Regions from separate parts of the Rhodococcus sp. NPDC003318 genome, predicted to be linked through region 1. Evidence: riboswitches for the same ligand, from Rfam matches in the RefSeq annotation. Region 1 holds a riboswitch; each other region holds the start of a gene.
What was found. A riboswitch is a leader RNA that binds a small molecule or an ion and turns the genes downstream of it on or off. The one in region 1 is predicted to bind cobalamin.

Region 2: another riboswitch for cobalamin. It lies ahead of ACFYVR_RS05595 (CbtB domain-containing protein); the one in region 1 lies ahead of ACFYVR_RS13660 (ABC transporter substrate-binding protein).
Region 3: another riboswitch for cobalamin. It lies ahead of ACFYVR_RS12390 (ABC transporter substrate-binding protein); the one in region 1 lies ahead of ACFYVR_RS13660 (ABC transporter substrate-binding protein).

Annotation. Positions count from the first base shown of each region.
Region 1 covers NZ_JBIAOU010000007.1:35,830-41,446, forward strand. The annotation lists gene ACFYVR_RS13645 (metal-dependent hydrolase) at 1-385, shown strand, start outside; gene ACFYVR_RS13650 (hypothetical protein) at 385-1,533, shown strand; gene ACFYVR_RS13655 (class I SAM-dependent methyltransferase) at 1,530-1,931, opposite strand; gene ACFYVR_RS13660 (ABC transporter substrate-binding protein) at 1,928-2,923, opposite strand; cobalamin riboswitch at 2,982-3,108, opposite strand; tRNA gene ACFYVR_RS13665 (tRNA-Ser) at 3,208-3,292, opposite strand; gene ACFYVR_RS13670 (MarR family winged helix-turn-helix transcriptional regulator) at 3,344-3,838, opposite strand; gene ACFYVR_RS13675 (alpha-hydroxy-acid oxidizing protein) at 3,867-5,024, opposite strand; gene ACFYVR_RS13680 (NAD(P)H-quinone oxidoreductase) at 5,110-5,617, shown strand, end outside.
Region 2 covers NZ_JBIAOU010000002.1:74,364-79,980, forward strand. The annotation lists gene ACFYVR_RS05575 (MFS transporter) at 1-1,332, shown strand, start outside; gene ACFYVR_RS05580 (OsmC family protein) at 1,436-1,870, shown strand; gene ACFYVR_RS05585 (DsbA family protein) at 2,596-3,324, shown strand; gene ACFYVR_RS05590 (CbtA family protein) at 3,474-4,241, opposite strand; gene ACFYVR_RS05595 (CbtB domain-containing protein) at 4,232-4,426, opposite strand; cobalamin riboswitch at 4,456-4,580, opposite strand; gene ACFYVR_RS05600 (nuclear transport factor 2 family protein) at 4,607-4,969, opposite strand; gene ACFYVR_RS05605 (helix-turn-helix domain-containing protein) at 5,103-5,617, shown strand, end outside.
Region 3 covers NZ_JBIAOU010000006.1:44,745-50,361, forward strand. The annotation lists gene pgi (glucose-6-phosphate isomerase) at 1-557, opposite strand, end outside; gene ACFYVR_RS12380 (ABC transporter ATP-binding protein) at 657-1,433, opposite strand; gene ACFYVR_RS12385 (FecCD family ABC transporter permease) at 1,450-2,454, opposite strand; gene ACFYVR_RS12390 (ABC transporter substrate-binding protein) at 2,526-3,581, opposite strand; cobalamin riboswitch at 3,625-3,762, opposite strand; gene ACFYVR_RS12395 (chorismate mutase) at 3,869-4,171, opposite strand; gene pcrA (DNA helicase PcrA) at 4,463-5,617, shown strand, end outside.

The sequences.
Region 1 (5,617 bases):
GATCTTCGCGCACGTGATGAAGGTGATCCGGATCGCGTGCGCCGGGTTCAACCAGCACGTGCCGATCGGGGACCGCAAGGTCGACGCGCTGTCGATGTTCGCGATGCACCGCACCAAGCAGAAGGTGCTCACCTTCGTCGCGCCCTACCTCACCAAGGGCACGATGCCGCGCGCGTTCGACGGGCTCCCCCGCGGTGAACAGCTCACCGCCCTGTCCGGCATCATCCGCAGCCAGATGCCGAAACACGATCCGACACACGAGAAACTGCCCGCGCTGGCCGGCCGGTGGTTCGAGCGGTACGACGCCGGCTACGACTGCACCCGCTGGTACACCGCCGACACCCGAGCGCCGCGGCCCGCCCCGGCGGTATCGGAGGCCAACTGATGGCGGACCTGTGCTCCCCCACCTTCGCCGACCTCGCGACCCGCCTCGGCTTCTCGTGCGCGGAGGCCGGCGGACTCGTCGAGTTCCGCAGCCCCACCACACTCGAGAACTGGACGCTGCCGGTGCTCGAGTTCACCGTCGTGCTCGGCTCGCTGCTCGCCCTAGTCCTCGCGATCGCGCGGCTGCGGCGCCACGGTGACCCGACCAATCTGGTGCTCTGGTTCGGCGCGACCGCCTACCTGTTCGTCATCGAACCGCCGCTGTACTTCCCGGCCGCCTTCGGCATCGAGGATCACGTCGACACGATGTTCGCGCACAACGTGTTCACCGTCGACTTCCTGTGGGGCCGGCTCCCGCTGTACATCGTCGCGATCTACCCGCTGATGACCACGATCGCCTTCGAGATCGTCAGGATGCTCGGCGTGTTCCGGCGGTACGGCGTCCTCGTCGGCGCCGTCTGCGTCGGATTCGTCCACCACGCCTTCTACGAGATCTTCGACCACACAGGCCCGCAACTGCGGTGGTGGGAGTGGTCCCTCGACAACCCCGTCAACCAGCCGATGTTCGATTCGGTTCCGCTGCCGAGTGTGGTCGTGTTCGCCGCGCTGTGGCCGATGTCCCTCGCCTTCTGCGTCCAACTGTTCGTCGGCCGTCACGTCGACCGCGGCGAGCACTTCACGGGCCTCCAATTGGTCTGGCGCACAGTGGTGATCGGACTGCTGGCGTCGCTGGGCACCTTCATCCTGCCCCTCCCCGCGACGGTGTTCGGGGCGGGCAGCGACACCGTCCGCGGATTCCTCTACGCCGCCGAACTGGTCGTCCTGACCGTGGTCGCGGTCGTGGTCCTCGCCCGGCAGTGGTCGCGGCTGCGCCGCGACGACACCGACATCCCGGCGTACGGCAACGACTTCGTCCGCTGGTACGCCGTCGTGTATCTGGCCGTCATGGCCGTCCTGTGGGCGACGGCGCTGCCCGACTGGTTCGGCGCCGTCGACGGCGTCACCGACAACGGCGACCCGATCGGCAGCCTCTGGTACACGGCCGGCTGCTTCGCCATCGCGATCACCTGCGTCGTCGCCACATTCACCGTGCCGCGGCCGAAGTCGGATGCCGACTCCGCGGCGGTGAGCACACCGGCGGCAACCTAGGCGGCTCCGTAGACGACGTAGTCGTCGAACAGCTGCCACAACGTGCCCGACTCCGCGAACCCGGCCTGCCGGAGCGCGGCGAGCTGGAACTGCACCGTGGTCGGCGGGGTCGCGTCCCGCCCGGCGAACCGGACCCGGTCGCCGTGCCCCGCCAGGTGTTCGCGGGCCAGTTCGAGGAGCATCGGATCGTGGTCGAGAGCCACCACCCGCGCATCCGGGAACCGGTCGAGGATCCGGCCGCTGAGCGATCCTGGTCCGCAGGCGAGATCGACCGCGGTGAAATCGGTTCCGACGGCGAGCTCCAGCGCGTCGAGCATCACGCCGAAAAGCACTTCCCGGTCAGCGATGTAGGCGGCCTGCTGACGATCCCAGCGCTCGACGAGCTCCGCCGACTTCACTGCGCAACCCCGAGGTCGCGCAGCCCCGCGGCGAGTTCCTCGATGCCCGCGACGTTGCGGATCGACGGATCCATCGTGGTACCGCTGATGACGATGTACCGCTTGTTCTGCACCGCGGTGAGTCGACTCGCCACCGGATCGGATTCGAGGAACCGGATCTTCGCCTCGGCGCTGTCGCCATCCCCGCCACGTCCGAGATCCGCGAGCACCAGCACCGCCGGATCACGGTCCAGAACACTCTCCCAGCCGATTTCGGGCCACAGCTGCCGACTGTCGGCGAAGGCGTTCACCGCCCCGACCTCGCGAGTCATGATCCCGGGCGCCCCGCAGCAGCCCGCGATGTACGGCGTCGCGGTGCCCGCGTACCACCAGGCGAGCGTGACCCCGGACGGATCGATGCCGTCGGCCGCCGCCTCCGCACGGGATCGCAGGTCCGCCACGAGTGCGTCACCGCGCTCGGAAACGCCGAACAGCGTGGAGACGTCGCCGATTTCGGCGTACAGGTCGTCGAGCGTCAGTTCCGAATCCTGCACGGCGTCCTGGCCGCCGCATTCGCTCGGGGACTGGTACGTCGCGACGCCGAGATCTGTGAACCGCTGCCGGTCGGCGATTCCCTCGGCGGAGAAGGTGTAGTCGAACGTGGTGTAGACGAGATCCGGGTCGCGATCGAGGACGGCCTCGAACGAGGGGAACTCGTCGTCGAACCGGAACACCTCGGACGCCCGCTGTTCGAGTTCGGGAAGGACCGGATCGTCGACGAACGCGAGACCGGCGAGGCGATCCTCGACGCCGAGGCTCAGCAGCAGCTCGGCCGCCGGCTGATTGACGGCGATCGCCCGCTCGACGGGAGCGTCGAGCGACACCGTGGTGTCGCAGTTCGTGAGGGCCGTCGGGGCATCGTGGTCGGCCGCCTCCTCGGCGCCGCATCCCGCCATCCCGACCAGTGTCGCGGCCGCGATCCCGGCGGCCGCCATTCGGACATGTTGCTTCATGACACGTCAACTTCCTGCGGACGCCGCACGCGAGCGTCCACACGAGAAATGCCGGCGACAGTTCACCGACCCAGCAGGCGACCGGACTCGGGGCGTCACCCCACACCGTTGCGCGTCAGTTCCGGATTCCCACCGGATTCCACCTGATCCCGATTGTCGGGATTGCCTGGCATCGCGGAATCTAGCAGGCACGGACTCAGCCGGGCCCCGCCGACGTGCCGCGCGGACCGGTTCGTGGCACGAGAAAGGCCCCTCACCTGCATCAACAGGTGAGGGGCCAGCTGCGGAAGCGGAGGGATTTGAACCCCCGGTCGCTCTCACGACGCTCGCTTTCAAGGCGAGTGCATTCGGCCGCTCTGCCACGCTTCCGTGGCGAATCCTAGCCGCCGGGCGCAACCGGGGACGAACCCGCCCGGCGCGTCACACCTCCGGGCGGGCGTCCAGGGCGGCGTCGACCTTCTCGAACACGGTGCCGACGGCGTCGAGTTCCTTCGCGTCGAGCAGGTCGATCAGGTAGTTCCGCACCCCGTTGAGGTGGGTGGGAGCGGCTTCGGCGAGTTTGCTGCGGCCGTGCGGTGTGATCAGGGCGAGCACGCCGCGGCCGTCCTCGACACAGGTGCTGCGGGTGACGAGGTCGTCCGTCTCCATCCGCCGCACCTGGTGGGTGAGGCGGCTGCGGGACGAGAGGATCCCGTCCGCGAGCTCGCTCATCCGGACCGACCCGTCGGGCGACTCCGACAGGATCACGAGGATCCGGTAGTCCGCCAGGGAGATCTGGTGTCGGCTCTGCAGCTCCCGGTTGAGCACCTCCATCAGGCGCTGACTGCCCTCGATGAACCCCCGCCAGGCACGCATCTCCGCCGCGTCGAGCCAGTGCGGAGACGCCGCCGTCTCATCTGCAATCTCTGTTGCCACCCCGCCATTCTAGTGAGCGGGGGACCGCTCAGGTGGCGCGAAGGATCGACGGATCCAACTCGGCGACGGTCGCGAAACCGGCGAGGCCCATGTTGACGTCGAAGTCCGCGAGCAGCATCCGCAGCGCGTGCCGCACTCCGTCTGCACCCGCGAGTCCGAGGCCGTACACCCACGGACGGCCGTACAGGACGGCGTCCGCGCCGAGCGCCAGCGCCTTCATCACGTCCGCGCCGCTGCGGATCCCGGAGTCGAGCAGCACGGCCGCCCGGTCCCCGATCGCGGCGGCGACCTCGGGGAGGGCGTCGAGCGCGGCGATCGCCCCGTCGACCTGACGGCCACCGTGGTTGCTCACCACGACACCGGACGCGCCTGCGTCGATCACCTCGCGGGCGTCGTCGGGATGCACGATGCCCTTCACCACGATCGGCAGGTCGGTCCAGTCCCGCAGTCGTGCAACGTCCCTCGTGCGGAGGGCGTGATTGCCGAACATCGACACCCACGTCAGCACCGCCATCTGCATCGCCTCGGTGCTCTCCTCCGGGGGCGTCGCGAGGCGGGACCGGAACACCGGGTCGGACAGGTAGTTCGCGATTCCCTTCGCCTTCAGGAACGGCAGGTGACCGAGCACGAGATCACGTGGTCGCCAACCCATTCCGGGAGTGTCGGCGGTGACGACGATCGCCTTCGCGCCGGCTGCGGCGGCGCGCCGCACGAACGATTCCGCGACCTCCTCGTCCGACGGCCAGTACAGCTGGTACCACCAGTTCTCACCCGACGCCGCCGCGACCGTCTCGATCGGCGTGGACGCCGCCGTCGAGAGCACCGACCCGACACCGAGTTCGGACGCGACCGCGCCGACCGCCGCCTCCGCGTCCGGGTGCACCATTTCGAGCACCCCGACCGGGGCGGTGAGCACCGGCGCCGCCAGCCGCGTCCCCAGCACGTCGACAGCGAGGTCGCGGGCGTCGGCGGCGGCGGTGCCGCGCAGCATCCGCGGCACGATCGCGTGCCGGTCGAAGGCCGCCAGGTTCGCCGCCGCCGTCCGTTCGGTGGACGCGCTGCCCGCGATGTAGCCGAACGCCTCCGGCGAGAGCCGCTCACGCGCGAGGTCCTCGAGACCGGCCGCCGTCATCGGCAGCTCCGGGACCACGCCGCCGAGGCCGGAGAAGTAGATCTCGTTCTGCATGTTGCCGAAGTAGGTCACAGCGAGACGGTATCGCCTCCACCGACTGCGCAGCGGTGGTACGCGGGCAGGCGCTAGCGTCGGTGTCATGCATGCGATCACCGTCACCGCGCCCGGCGGACCCGAAGTCCTCACCTGGTCGGAGGTTCCCGATCCCAGCCCCGGCCCCGGCGAGGTGCTGATCGACGTCGCCGCGACGGCCGTCAACCGCGCCGACGTGCTGCAGCGCCGTGGCCTCTACCCGCCGCCGCGCGGCGCCAGCGAGATCCTCGGACTGGAGTGCTCCGGCACCGTCAGTGCGCTCGGCGACGGGGTGCGGGACTGGCAGATCGGCGACCGGGTGTGCGCGCTGCTCGCCGGCGGCGGGTACGCGGAGAAGGTGGCGGTCCCGGCGACGCAGCTGCTGCCGGTGCCCGACGGACTGGACCTGGCGGCCGCGGCGTCACTCCCCGAGGTCGCGTGCACGGTGTGGTCGAACCTGGTGATGATCGGCGGGATGCGCGCCGGGCAGCTGGTGCTGATCCACGGCGGCGGGGGCGGTATCGGCACCCACGCCATCCAGGTCGCGTCGGCGCTCGGCGCCACCGTCGCCGTCA
Region 2 (5,617 bases), on a different contig from region 1:
ACGCTGTCGGTGCCGGCGTCGCTGCTCGCGGGTTTCGCGCCGAACGAGTACGTGCTGTTCGCCGCTCGGGTGATCGGTGGCCTGTCGGCCGGCATGGCGTACCCGACCACCCTCGCCCTGATCACCGCGCTGTGGGCGGGAGCCGGACGGACGAAGGCGATCGCGTTGTGGTCGGCGATCGGCGGCGGACTGTCCGCGCTGGGTCCGCTGGTTGCCGGCGCCCTGCTGGAGTGGTTCTTCTGGGGCTCGGTGTTCCTGGTGACCATTCCGCTGGCGGTGATCGCACTCGTGATGACGGCGGTGTTCGTGCCGAGTCACGTCAACGAGTCGTCGGCACCTGTCGACCACTTCGGTGGCACGGTGTCGGTGATCCTGGTCGGTGCCCTGGTGCTCGGCATCAACTTCCTTCCGGTCGACGGAATGGAGACGATCGCCCTGTCCGCGCTGGCGGTGGCGCTCGTCGCCGGGATCGCGTTCGTGCTCCGGCAGATGCGGGCCCGCGACCCGCTGTACGACCTGCACGTCGCGGGGCGCCGGATCTTCTGGGTCGCCGCGGTCGCGGGCATAGTCGTGTTCGGCACGTTGATGGGCGTGCTGTACATCAGCCAGCAGTACCTGCAGAACGTGCTCGCCTACTCCACCCTGGCCGCGGGGTCGGCGGCCCTGCCCGCGGCGATCGTCATGGTCCTCGTCGCGCCGCAGTCGGCGAAGCTGGTCGAGGCCCGCGGGGCGCGCTTCACACTGCTGTGCGGGTACCTCGCCATCCTGGTGGGCCTGGGGGTGGCGCTGACGCTGTGGGACGAGAACGCCGATTACTGGGTGATCGCGCTCGGATTCATGTTCCTCGGAGCGGGAGTGGGACTGGCCGGCACACCGGCGTCGCATTCGCTCACCGGATCCGTCCCGGTGTCCCGGGCCGGCATGGCGTCCGGAACAGCCGATCTGCAGCGAGATCTCGGCGGCGCGATCGTGCAGTCGATCCTCGGGGCGCTGCTCACCGCCGGGTACGCCGCGTCGCTGACGAAGACCATCGAGGCGACACCGCAGGCGTCACAGGTCAGTGAGCAGACGCAGTCGGAGCTGGAGAAGTCGTTCGCCGGTGCCGTCACCATCGCCGAGCGCTACCCGCAGTACGGGCAGCAGATCATCGCGGCAGCCCGGTCCGCGTTCCTGGACGGCGACGGACGCGCGTACTCCGCGGCAATCGGGATCGTGCTGATCGGCGCGACGCTGGTGTTCTTCGCGTTCCCCAGACGAGACGCGGAGCGGGAATTGCTCGCCCGCTACGAGAGGGAGGACCGGACAGCGGAGGGCGCCCTGCCGCAAGGCTGAACCCGACCGTCGTGTCGGGGTGACGCGGGGGCGGTGCCGGGGAAGACTGGGGGAGGTTTCCCGTCAGCAGGCCCACGGGCCGGTGTCATCGGAAGGATCGCTCATGCCCACTCGTACCGCTCGAACCGCATGGAACGGAACTCTCCAGGAGGGATCCGGCCAGACCGAACTGACCAGTTCGGGTCTCGCGACGTTCGACGTGTCGTTCCCCAAGCGCGCCGCCGACGAGGCGAACGGCGCGACCAGTCCCGAGGAGCTGATCGCGGCGGCGCATTCGGCCTGCTACGCGATGCAGCTGTCCGCGCTGATCGGCGAGGCCGGTGGGGTTCCGCAGAGCCTCGAGGTCACCGCGGTCGTCGGCCTCGGACCCGACAACCCCGGGTTCAAGCTCACCGGGATCACCCTGACCGTCCGCGGTGAGGTCGACGGCCTCGACGCCGACGGGTTCGCGAAGGCCGCGCAGGCCGCGAAGGAGTCGTGTCCGGTCAGCAAGGCCCTGACCGGGGTCGAGATCACGCTGGACGCGGCCTTGATTTGATCGGCGTAGAAAAGATTGGTCCTCGCCAATTGTCGGTTGCTCATTTATCATGGATATCGCCGCGCCGACGCGTGAAGACGCCCTGAGGCGCGGAATTCCCCCTGAAGAATGGCACCTCGCGAAGGGCTTCGGTATTTCCGTCGCCGAGGAATCGCGACGCCGCACCACGTGAGGATCTATTTCTGTGGCCACTCCTGCCGTCACCCCCGCACGCCACCTCGCCGCCAAAATTGCCCTGGTCGGCGCTATGATTGCCCTGCCTCTCGGTCTGGCTGCCGCGCCGGCGTTCGCCATCGGAACCCATGCCGGCAGCTGCAACTTCGACGGAAATGTGAAGTGGGTGAAGGATTGTCCTAACGCGAAGTAAGTCGCGCGCGTAGAACAATTCGGGCACTGTACAAATCGACCCCGGAGGCGTCATGCGTCCGGGGTCGAGAACTGTTTTCCGGAAGTGTCGAACGGGGACGCCGCGCTCGGTGAGTTTCCCGAACCGGTGTCGCCGAACCACGGCCGGCGGGCGCCGGTTCACCGAGCGGATCAACGACTCCGGTGCGATGACACCCTGCGCGCCGCCTGCCGTGGTACGAGCACGGAAAGGCCCGGCACGCGGGCACGACGTTCGAGTTCGACGACGTGATCGACCCGGCACAGCCGCGGGCGTGGATCCGGCACCCGGGTGGCGGCGCGCGGAACAAATCCGGCGGTGGTGGACGTTTCAACCAGTTGTGAGCATCGAATCTCCCGACCAGTCCGCCGTCGTGCTCGAGGTGTGGTCCGACATCGCCTGCCCGTGGTGTTACATCGGCAAGCACCGCTTCGAAACCGCCCTCGCCCGATTCCCGCACCGCGACCGGGTGCAGGTCGTGTGGCGGTCGTACCAGCTGTCCCCGGACACTCCGGTCGGGCTGCGTCGCGCCGAGGTCGACGCACTGGTGGAGATGAAGGGGATGCCTGCCGACCAGGTGAAGCAGATGTTCGCGCACGTCGCGAACACCGCCGCCGTGGACGGGCTCACGATGGACTTCGACACCGTCGTAGCGGCCAACACGTTCGACGCGCATCGGCTGATCCACGTCGCGGGTGACCGCGGCGAGGACGTGATGGCCGCGCTGTTCCGTGCCCACTTCGCGCAGGGCAGGGTCATCGACGACCGTGAGGAACTGGTCGCGATCGCCGTCGAGGTCGGGCTGGACGCGGACGCTGTCCGGACCGCTCTCGACTCCGGCGCCGAGGCCGAGCGGGTCCGCGACGACCTGGCGCAGGCCCGTGCCCTCGGGATCTCCGGGGTGCCGTTCTTCGTCGCCAACCGCGCGATCGGCGTCTCCGGTGCGCAGCCCGTCGAGGTCTTCACCCAGCTGCTGGAGAAGGCCTACGCCGACGCGAGCCCGATCGTCACCCTCGCCGGCTCCGCCGACGCGGACGGAGCGTGCGTCGACGGATCCTGCGCGGTCTGACAGGCACAGCCGCCACCCGCCTTCACCCACCCACCACCGGCCCACCCACCACCGGCTGAAGGCCACCTTCGTGCGGACAGTCCGAACGAAGGCCACCTTCAGCCGGGTGGGGCGGGACGGGGTGGGGCGGGACGGGACGGGGAAGTCGGTCAGTGCGCGGCGGCGAGTACGGGCCGGGAGCGCGTGGCCCGCTCGGTGAGAAACGCGAACCCGACCCCGAGAGCGAGCCACAGCGTCGCCTGGATCGCGAGCGACGAGATCCGGAACTCCCACAGCAGGGTGGCGGGGAAGTCGTCCCCGACCTCGTTGACGCCGGGCAGCAGGATGTAGCCGACCGCCACGATCACCAGGAACGCCGGCACCGGTGCCCCGACCCGGACGGACAGGTAGCCGGACGCCGCGGCGAGCCGCGCGATGTGGACCGCGGCCGCGACCGCGACCAGTCCCAGGACCACCGACGCCAGCCACAACCAGGTGCGCTCGGCGATGGTGTCCGGGTCCCCGACCGCGGGTGGATTCGCCGGGTACTTGAAGAACGGCACAGCCTCGATCGCGAGCCATCCGAGACCGGCCAGCGTCATCGCCAGCACCGGACCGGACAGCGCTGTCAGCCTCCGCGCGAAGTGTGCGACGGCCGCGAAGATCGCTCCGAGCGCCAGCCCCGCGAGGGTGGTCGCGAGGAACAGTCCGACCCGCTGTCCGTCCCGGCTGACCAGGGTGTCGTCGCCGTGAGTGTGTGCGGTGGTGGTCTCGTGTGAATGCTCCGCCGGAGCGGAGGCGGCTTCCTCGATCGCGATGGCGGCGTCGATGTGTGGTTCGCCGATCACGAAGGCGACGGCACCGGCGAGCAGGCCGGCGACGAGTCCGGCCAGCAGCCCACGAACGAGGAGTTTCGAGAATGCGTCGGTCAGTGGCACGGAAGCCCCAGCAGGTGCCGACCGTCATGCATGAGCTCGTGCATGTACATGCCGGTCCGCGAGACCGCGCCCTGGTCGAAACCGACCAGGTACAGGGTCAGCATCGCGAGCAGGACGACGCCCGCGATGATCAACGCGACACCGACCGATGCGGTCGACCTGTCGGGGGTGTGAACGACAGCCATTGGTTCCTCCTGGGATAACGCGTCCCGCAAAAGCCCTGTGCGACGACGACGGGGTCTGGCTGTCGAGTGGACACTCGAACACAGTGGCGCGACCGCTCCGGAATTGCACCGGATTCCCGTCGACATCGCGATTACCAGCGCACTGTCGCACCGAGGTGCCTGCGCTGTCAATCGGCACGGTCAGGACGGCACCTTGTCGAGGAACCCCAGGACGTGCACCAGCCGTCCGGACTCGTCGCGCTCGATGACGTCGAAGCCCGCGACGAGGTCCTCGGCGCCGGCCGGTCCGAGTTGCCAACCGAAGCGCGCCTGTTCGTGGTGGCCGTCCACGGGGCCGCGGAGCCGGAACCGCATACCGGGGAACCGGCCCTGCACGGCTCCGATCGTGGCGTCGATGTCCGCGTGACCCTGCGCCGCGACCGTCGGGTCGACGTACCGCCCGTCGGGGGTCCACAGGTCTTCGATCGCGACCCGCCGGGCATCGGGGTCGGTCTCGTTCCACACCGCGATGTACTTGGCTGCGAGGGCGTCGAATTCGGTCATGTCGTCTCTCCGATCGGTGGGGGCCGGCCCGGGCGGCCGGTCGACGTCCACCACTGTGGCGGCCGCCGCGCGCCCGAGTCGATTACCTCGGAGGTAATGGATCGGCTCCCGCGGACACGCCTAGGCTCGGGACATGACCACGCTCGTGGAGGATCGGCCCGTCGGAGTCCTGTTGCGGCAGTGGCGCGAACGCCGCCGGATGAGTCAGCTCCAGCTTGCCGGCCTCGCCGACGTCTCCGCCCGGCACGTCAGCTTCCTCGAGACCGGGCGGTCGCGGCCCACCAGGGCGATGCTGATCCGGCTGTCCGAACAGCTGGAGATCCCTCTGCGGGAACGCAATTCGCTTCTGCTCGCGGGTGGGTTCGCACCGGCCTATCCGGAGCACGGGCTCGGCGACGTTCCGATGGCGTCGGTGGCGCGGGCGATCGGGCAGATCCTGCACGCGTACCTGCCCTCACCGGCGGTGGTGGTCGACCGCCACTGGAATCTCGTCGACGGCAACGGTGCGGTCGCCGTGCTCGTCGACGGGTGTGCGCGGCATCTGCTGGAGCCGCCGGTGAACGTGCTGCGGTTGAGTCTGCACCCGGAGGGCATGGCGCCGCGGATCGTCAATCTCGGCCAGTGGCGGGCGCACTTGATGCATCGACT
Region 3 (5,617 bases), on a different contig from region 1:
GCGGGGTCGATGTTGGAGACGAACCGGGCCGTCACGCCGCTGTCGACGTAGTGTCGCAGCGCCCGGAACGCCATCACGGGTCCGAGGTCCGAGCCCCCGATGCCCAGGTTGACGACCGTCGTGATCCTCTCGCCCGTCGCGCCGCGCCACTCACCCGACCGGAGCCGGTCGGTGAAGTCGCCCATCCGGTTCAGCACCTCGTGCACGTCCGCGACGACGTCGTGTCCGTCGACGTGCAGCTCGGCGTCGGCGGGCAGCCGCAGCGCGGTGTGCAGGACCGCCCGGTCCTCCGAGGTGTTCACGTGCTCGCCGCGCAGCATCGCGTCCCGGCGCTCCTCGACCCCGGCGGTGCGCGCGACATCCACCAGCAGTGCCAGGGTCTCCCGGTCCACCCGGTGCTTGCTGTAGTCGATGTACAGGTCGCCCGCGGTGACGGTGAGCTCGCGTCCGCGCTCGGGGTCCTCGGCGAAGAGCTCGCGCAGGTGCCGGTCCGCGATCTGGTCGTGGTGCGCGCGGAGCTTCTGCCAGGCCGAGGTCGCGGTGATGTCGAGGCTCATGGTCTCGACATTAACGGCAGCGGCCGCGCTGCGCCGGGGTGCGATCAGCAATTGGGATCCGGAGAATCGAGCCAGGTTCCACACCCGAGCCTCGGCGCGTCACGGCCTCACCGCGCGGAGCGCACGGTGGTAGCTGACCGACGGGACGCCGTCGTCGACGGTGACCGTGGCGCGGACCCGGTAGACGTCCGCGACCAGTTCCTCGGTGATCACCTCGGCCGGTGTTCCCGCGGCGACGATGCGGCCGCGCGTCAGGACGACGACCCGGTCGCAGAACATCGCGGCCAGGTTCAGGTCGTGCAGGGCGATGTAGCTGGTCATCGGCAGTTCGGCGACCAGGGCGAGAATGTCGAGCTGGTGCGCGATGTCGAGGTGGTTGGTCGGCTCGTCGAGCAGGATCTCGTCCGGTTCCTGGGCCAGCGCGCGGGCGATCTGCACCCGCTGACGTTCGCCGCCCGAGAGGGTGTGCCAGCGGCGGTGGGCGTGCTCGGTCATCCCGGTGCGCGCCAGCGCCCGCTCGATCGCGGCGCGGTCAGCGGTATCGTCCCCGCCGAACGGGCCGCGGTGCGGGATCCGGCCGAGGCGAACGACATTCGCGACGGTGATGTCGATCTCGGTGTCGGCGTGCTGTTCGACGGTCGCGACGCGACGCGCGACCTGCCGGCGTCGCAGGGCACGGATGTCGCTCCCGTCCAGCAGCACCTGCCCCTCGTCGGGGCGGTGCACGCCCGCGAGCACACCGAGCAGCGACGACTTCCCGGAACCGTTCGGCCCGAGCAGCCCGATCGTCTCGCCCCGATGCGGTTCGATCGTGACGCCGTCGACGACCAGGTTGCCGCCGCGGCTCCACGTGATGTTCTTCGCGTGCAGGGGCATCAGTGCCCCCACCGCGTCACGAGGTCCTCCCCATCCGGAAGAGGACGAGCGCGAAGGCCGGCACACCGATCAGGGCGGTCACGACACCGACCGGGATCTCCTGCGGCGCGAACACGGTGCGGGCGACCGCATCCACCCACACCATGAAGATCGCGCCGATCAGGGCGGTCGCGGGCAGCAGCCGGCTGTGCCGCGGACCGACGAGGAACCGGGCCGCGTGCGGCAGCACCAGCCCGACGAACCCGATCGCACCCGCGGCACTGACCAGTGCCGCGGTGATCAGCGCCGTGACGGTGAGCAGCAGCGTGCGGATCGTGCCGACCGGGACACCGAGGGAGGCCGCCGACGAGTTGCCGAACGTCATCGCGTCCAGCGACGACGCCACCGCCAGGCACACCGTGACCCCGACGACGGTGACGGCGCCGCACAGCGCCACGTCGGTCCAGTCCGCGCCGCTGAGCGACCCGAGCAGCCAGAACAGCACGCCGCGGGTCTGCTCGGCGTCCGCGGAGGACATCACGACGAACGAGGTCAACGCCGAGAACAGTTGGGTGCCCGCGACACCGGCGAGGAGCACCTTCGCGGTGCCGCCGCCGGCCCCCGCCGCCAGGGCGAGGACCGCGCCGAAGGCCACGACCGCACCCACGAACGCGCCCGTCGAGAGCGAGATCGCGCCGCCGCCGATGCCGAGCACCGCCACCAGCACCGCCCCGGTCGACGCGCCGGACGAGATGCCGAGGACGAACGGATCGGCCAACGGATTGCGCAGCAGCGACTGCATGATCGCCCCGCACAGCGCCAGCCCGGCGCCGCACACCGCCGCGAGCAGGGTCCTGGGCAGCCGCAACTCCCAGACGATGCCGTCCTGCAGCCGGGTCAGCCCCGACGACCCGATGCCCCAGTGCTCGAGGATCACCGCGTACACGTCGCGGACCGACAGGTTCGCCGGCCCGATCGTGACGGTCACGGCGATCGAGGCCACCAGGACGGCAAGTCCACCGAGCAGCACCGCCGGAAGCAGGGCCTTCGACTCGCGTCGCGGGGTCGGGGTCGGGGTCGGGGCCGTCGCCCGTTCCGCGGCGACCGTCGGCGTCACGGCTGCGGGGTGACGAGGTTCCACTGCTGCAGCGCCCCCGCCACCTTCTCGACGCCGTCGACGGTGCGGATGGTGGGGTTCATGTCCGCCCCGCTCACGACGATGTACCGCTTCTGCTGGACCGCGGGCAGCTGTGACGTCACCGGGTTCGACTCGAGGAAGGCGATCTTGCTGTCGAGAGCGTCGCCGTCGATGCTGCGCCGGCTCAGGTCGGCGAGGACCAGCGCGGTCGGATCGCGGTCCGCGACCGTCTCCCAGGAGACCTGCGGCCACTCGTCGGTGGTGTCGGCGAAGACGTTGGTGGCGCCGACCGCGCGCGCGATGATCCCGGACGACCCGCAGCAGCCCGCCATGTACGGGGTCTTCGTGTCGGCGAACCAGAACGCGAGCGAGACACCGGCAGCGTCCACGGTGTCCGCTGCCGTCGCGTACCGCTGCTGCAACTCGGCGACGAACCCCTCACCGCGCTCGCGGACGTCGAAGATCGCGGCCAGTTCGCGGATCTCCCGGTAGACGCTGTCGAGGGTCAACGGCTCGGTGCGGGCGCCGTCCGCGTTCGACGCCGAGGACACGTCGCCGCCGCACCCGTTGTCGGTGGGGGACAGGTAGGTCGGCACACCGAGCGACTCGAACTGGTCGCGGCCCGCACTGCCGCCGTCGCCGATCGACGACCCGAACGACGCGGTGACGAAATCCGGCTCGGCGTCGAGCACCACCTCGAGCGACGGCTTGTTGTCGGCGAGCCGCGGCACCGTCGCATTCGCGGCAGCCAGGTTCTCACGGACCGGATCCGTCCACGTCGCGGTGCCGACCATGCGGTCCGCGAGTCCGAGGGAGAGCAGGATCTCCGTCGACGCCTGGTTGAGGGAGACGACACGGTGCGGCGGCGCATCGACGGTGACGGTGCGGCCGCAGTTCGAGAGCGTGACGGGATACCCGGTCGCGGCCGTCGACGGCTCGTCGTCGGTGGCTGCGGAACCCGAGCAGCCGGTCAGCAGCAGCGTGGCAGCTGCGGCGAGCACGGCGGCACAGCGGAGGAAACGAATACGCACGAAGCGGGAACTCCTCGTTCAGGGCCCAGTCGCGGGGCCGAGAGTCTCACCTGACCCGATCCGCGAGCATCCGGACTTCGGCCCACGTGAACAGGGCCGTCACCGCTGCGCGTCAGTCCCGGATTCGCACCGGGTTCCCTCGCCGATCGGGGCCGCACGGGCGGCCACCGTCACCGTATACCTCGCGAGCATCGCCCGGTATGTCCGGGTATCGCGCTGCGTTCCTCCGAGGTTGCCGGGGCCTCGTCGTCACCGGCGCCGAAGAGGAGTCGCAGGCCCGAGCGGAGTTACCGGCCCAGCGGACCGCGCCCCAGGCGCAGCAGCAGCATCGCCAGGGTGTGACCCTCCTGGCCGAGCTCACTGAACCGCTCGAGCACCTTCATCTCACGGCTGTGCACGAGGCGCGGACCGCCCGACGCCATGCGGGTGCGGCCGATCACCTGGGACACCTCGCTGCGGCGCTTGATCGCGGCGAGGATCTCCGCGTCGAGGCGGTCGATCTCCTTGCGGAGCTCGTCGATCTCGGCCTCGCTGGTCGGCAGGTCGGTGTCGTTCTCGGCGTTGTTGTTCGGCGAGATGGGGGCGCCCATGTCTTCTCCTCGTGTCAGAAACTGGATCGTTCTCGGTCCCGCGGGTCGTTACCCGATCCAGGCCCTCTCACGAAAAGAGCCCCGGATCGCTGCGGACCGCGGGGCTCGTGGGTTGTTCAGGCCACGGGCACCGGAGTCCGGTACCCGTAGAAAAATCGCCAGGGGTGGCGAGCGTCGGCACTGAGCATGACCCCATTTTGCCATGCCCGACCGGGCGCGGCGGGTCGTGGGTGCACACGGGTCGTGGGCGGGCAGCCCGATGTCGGTGCACAGCGGTAGCGTGGACAGGCGATGAACACATTCTCCGCGGCAGCTCACGCCGGTACCCGCACCTCGACCGACGCCCTCCTGGCCGGACTGAATCCGCAGCAGCGCGAGGCGGTCGTGCACCAGGGATCGCCGTTGCTGATCGTCGCGGGCGCAGGGTCGGGCAAGACTGCGGTGCTGACCCGCCGCATCGCGTACCTGCTCGCGGAGCGGGACGTCACTCCCGGGCAGGTCCTGGCGATCACGTTCACGAACAAGGCGGCCGCCGAGATGCGCGAGCGCGTCGCCCAACTCGTCGGACCCCGCGCCAACAGCATGTGGGTCGCAACCTTCCACTCGAGCTGTGTGCGGATCCTGCGCATGCAGGCCGCGCTGCTGCCGGGGCTGAATTCGAACTTCACGATCTACGACGCCGACGACTCGCGCCGGCTGCTGACGATGATCTCCAAGGATCTCGAGATCGACCAGAAGAAGTACTCGGCGCGGCTGCTGGCCACCCACATCTCGAACCTGAAGAACGAGCTGATCGGTCCCGAGGAGGCCGCGGCCAACGCGGAACTCGAGACCAACGAGGTCGTCCGCCTCGTCGCGCGGGTGTACGGCCACTACCAGGCCCGGCTGCGGGCGGCCAACGCGCTCGACTTCGACGACCTGATCGGCGAGACGGTCGCGCTGCTCCAGAACCACCCGCAGGTCGCCGAGTACTACCGGCGCCGGTTCCGGCACGTCCTCGTCGACGAGTACCAGGACACCAACCACGCCCAATACGTCCTCGTGCGCACCCTCGTCGGCGAGGAGGGTGCCGGCCCCGTCCCGCCGTCGGAGCTGTGCGTCGTCGGTGACGCGGACCAGTCCATCTACGCCTTCCGTGGCGCGACGATCCGCAACATCGAGGAGTTCGAGCGGGACTACCCGCAGGCCCGGACGATCCTGCTCGAACAGAACTACCGCTCCACCCAGAACATCCTGTCGGCGGCCAACGCGGTGATCGCCCGCAACACCGGCCGACGCGACAAGAAGCTGTGGACCGAATCCGGCGAGGGCGACCTCATCACCGGGTACGTCGCCGACAACGAGCACGACGAGGCGTCGTTCGTCGCGTCGGAGATCGACCGGCTCGTCGACGCCGGCGACGCGCGCTACGGCGACGTCGCGGTGTTCTACCGCACCAACAACTCG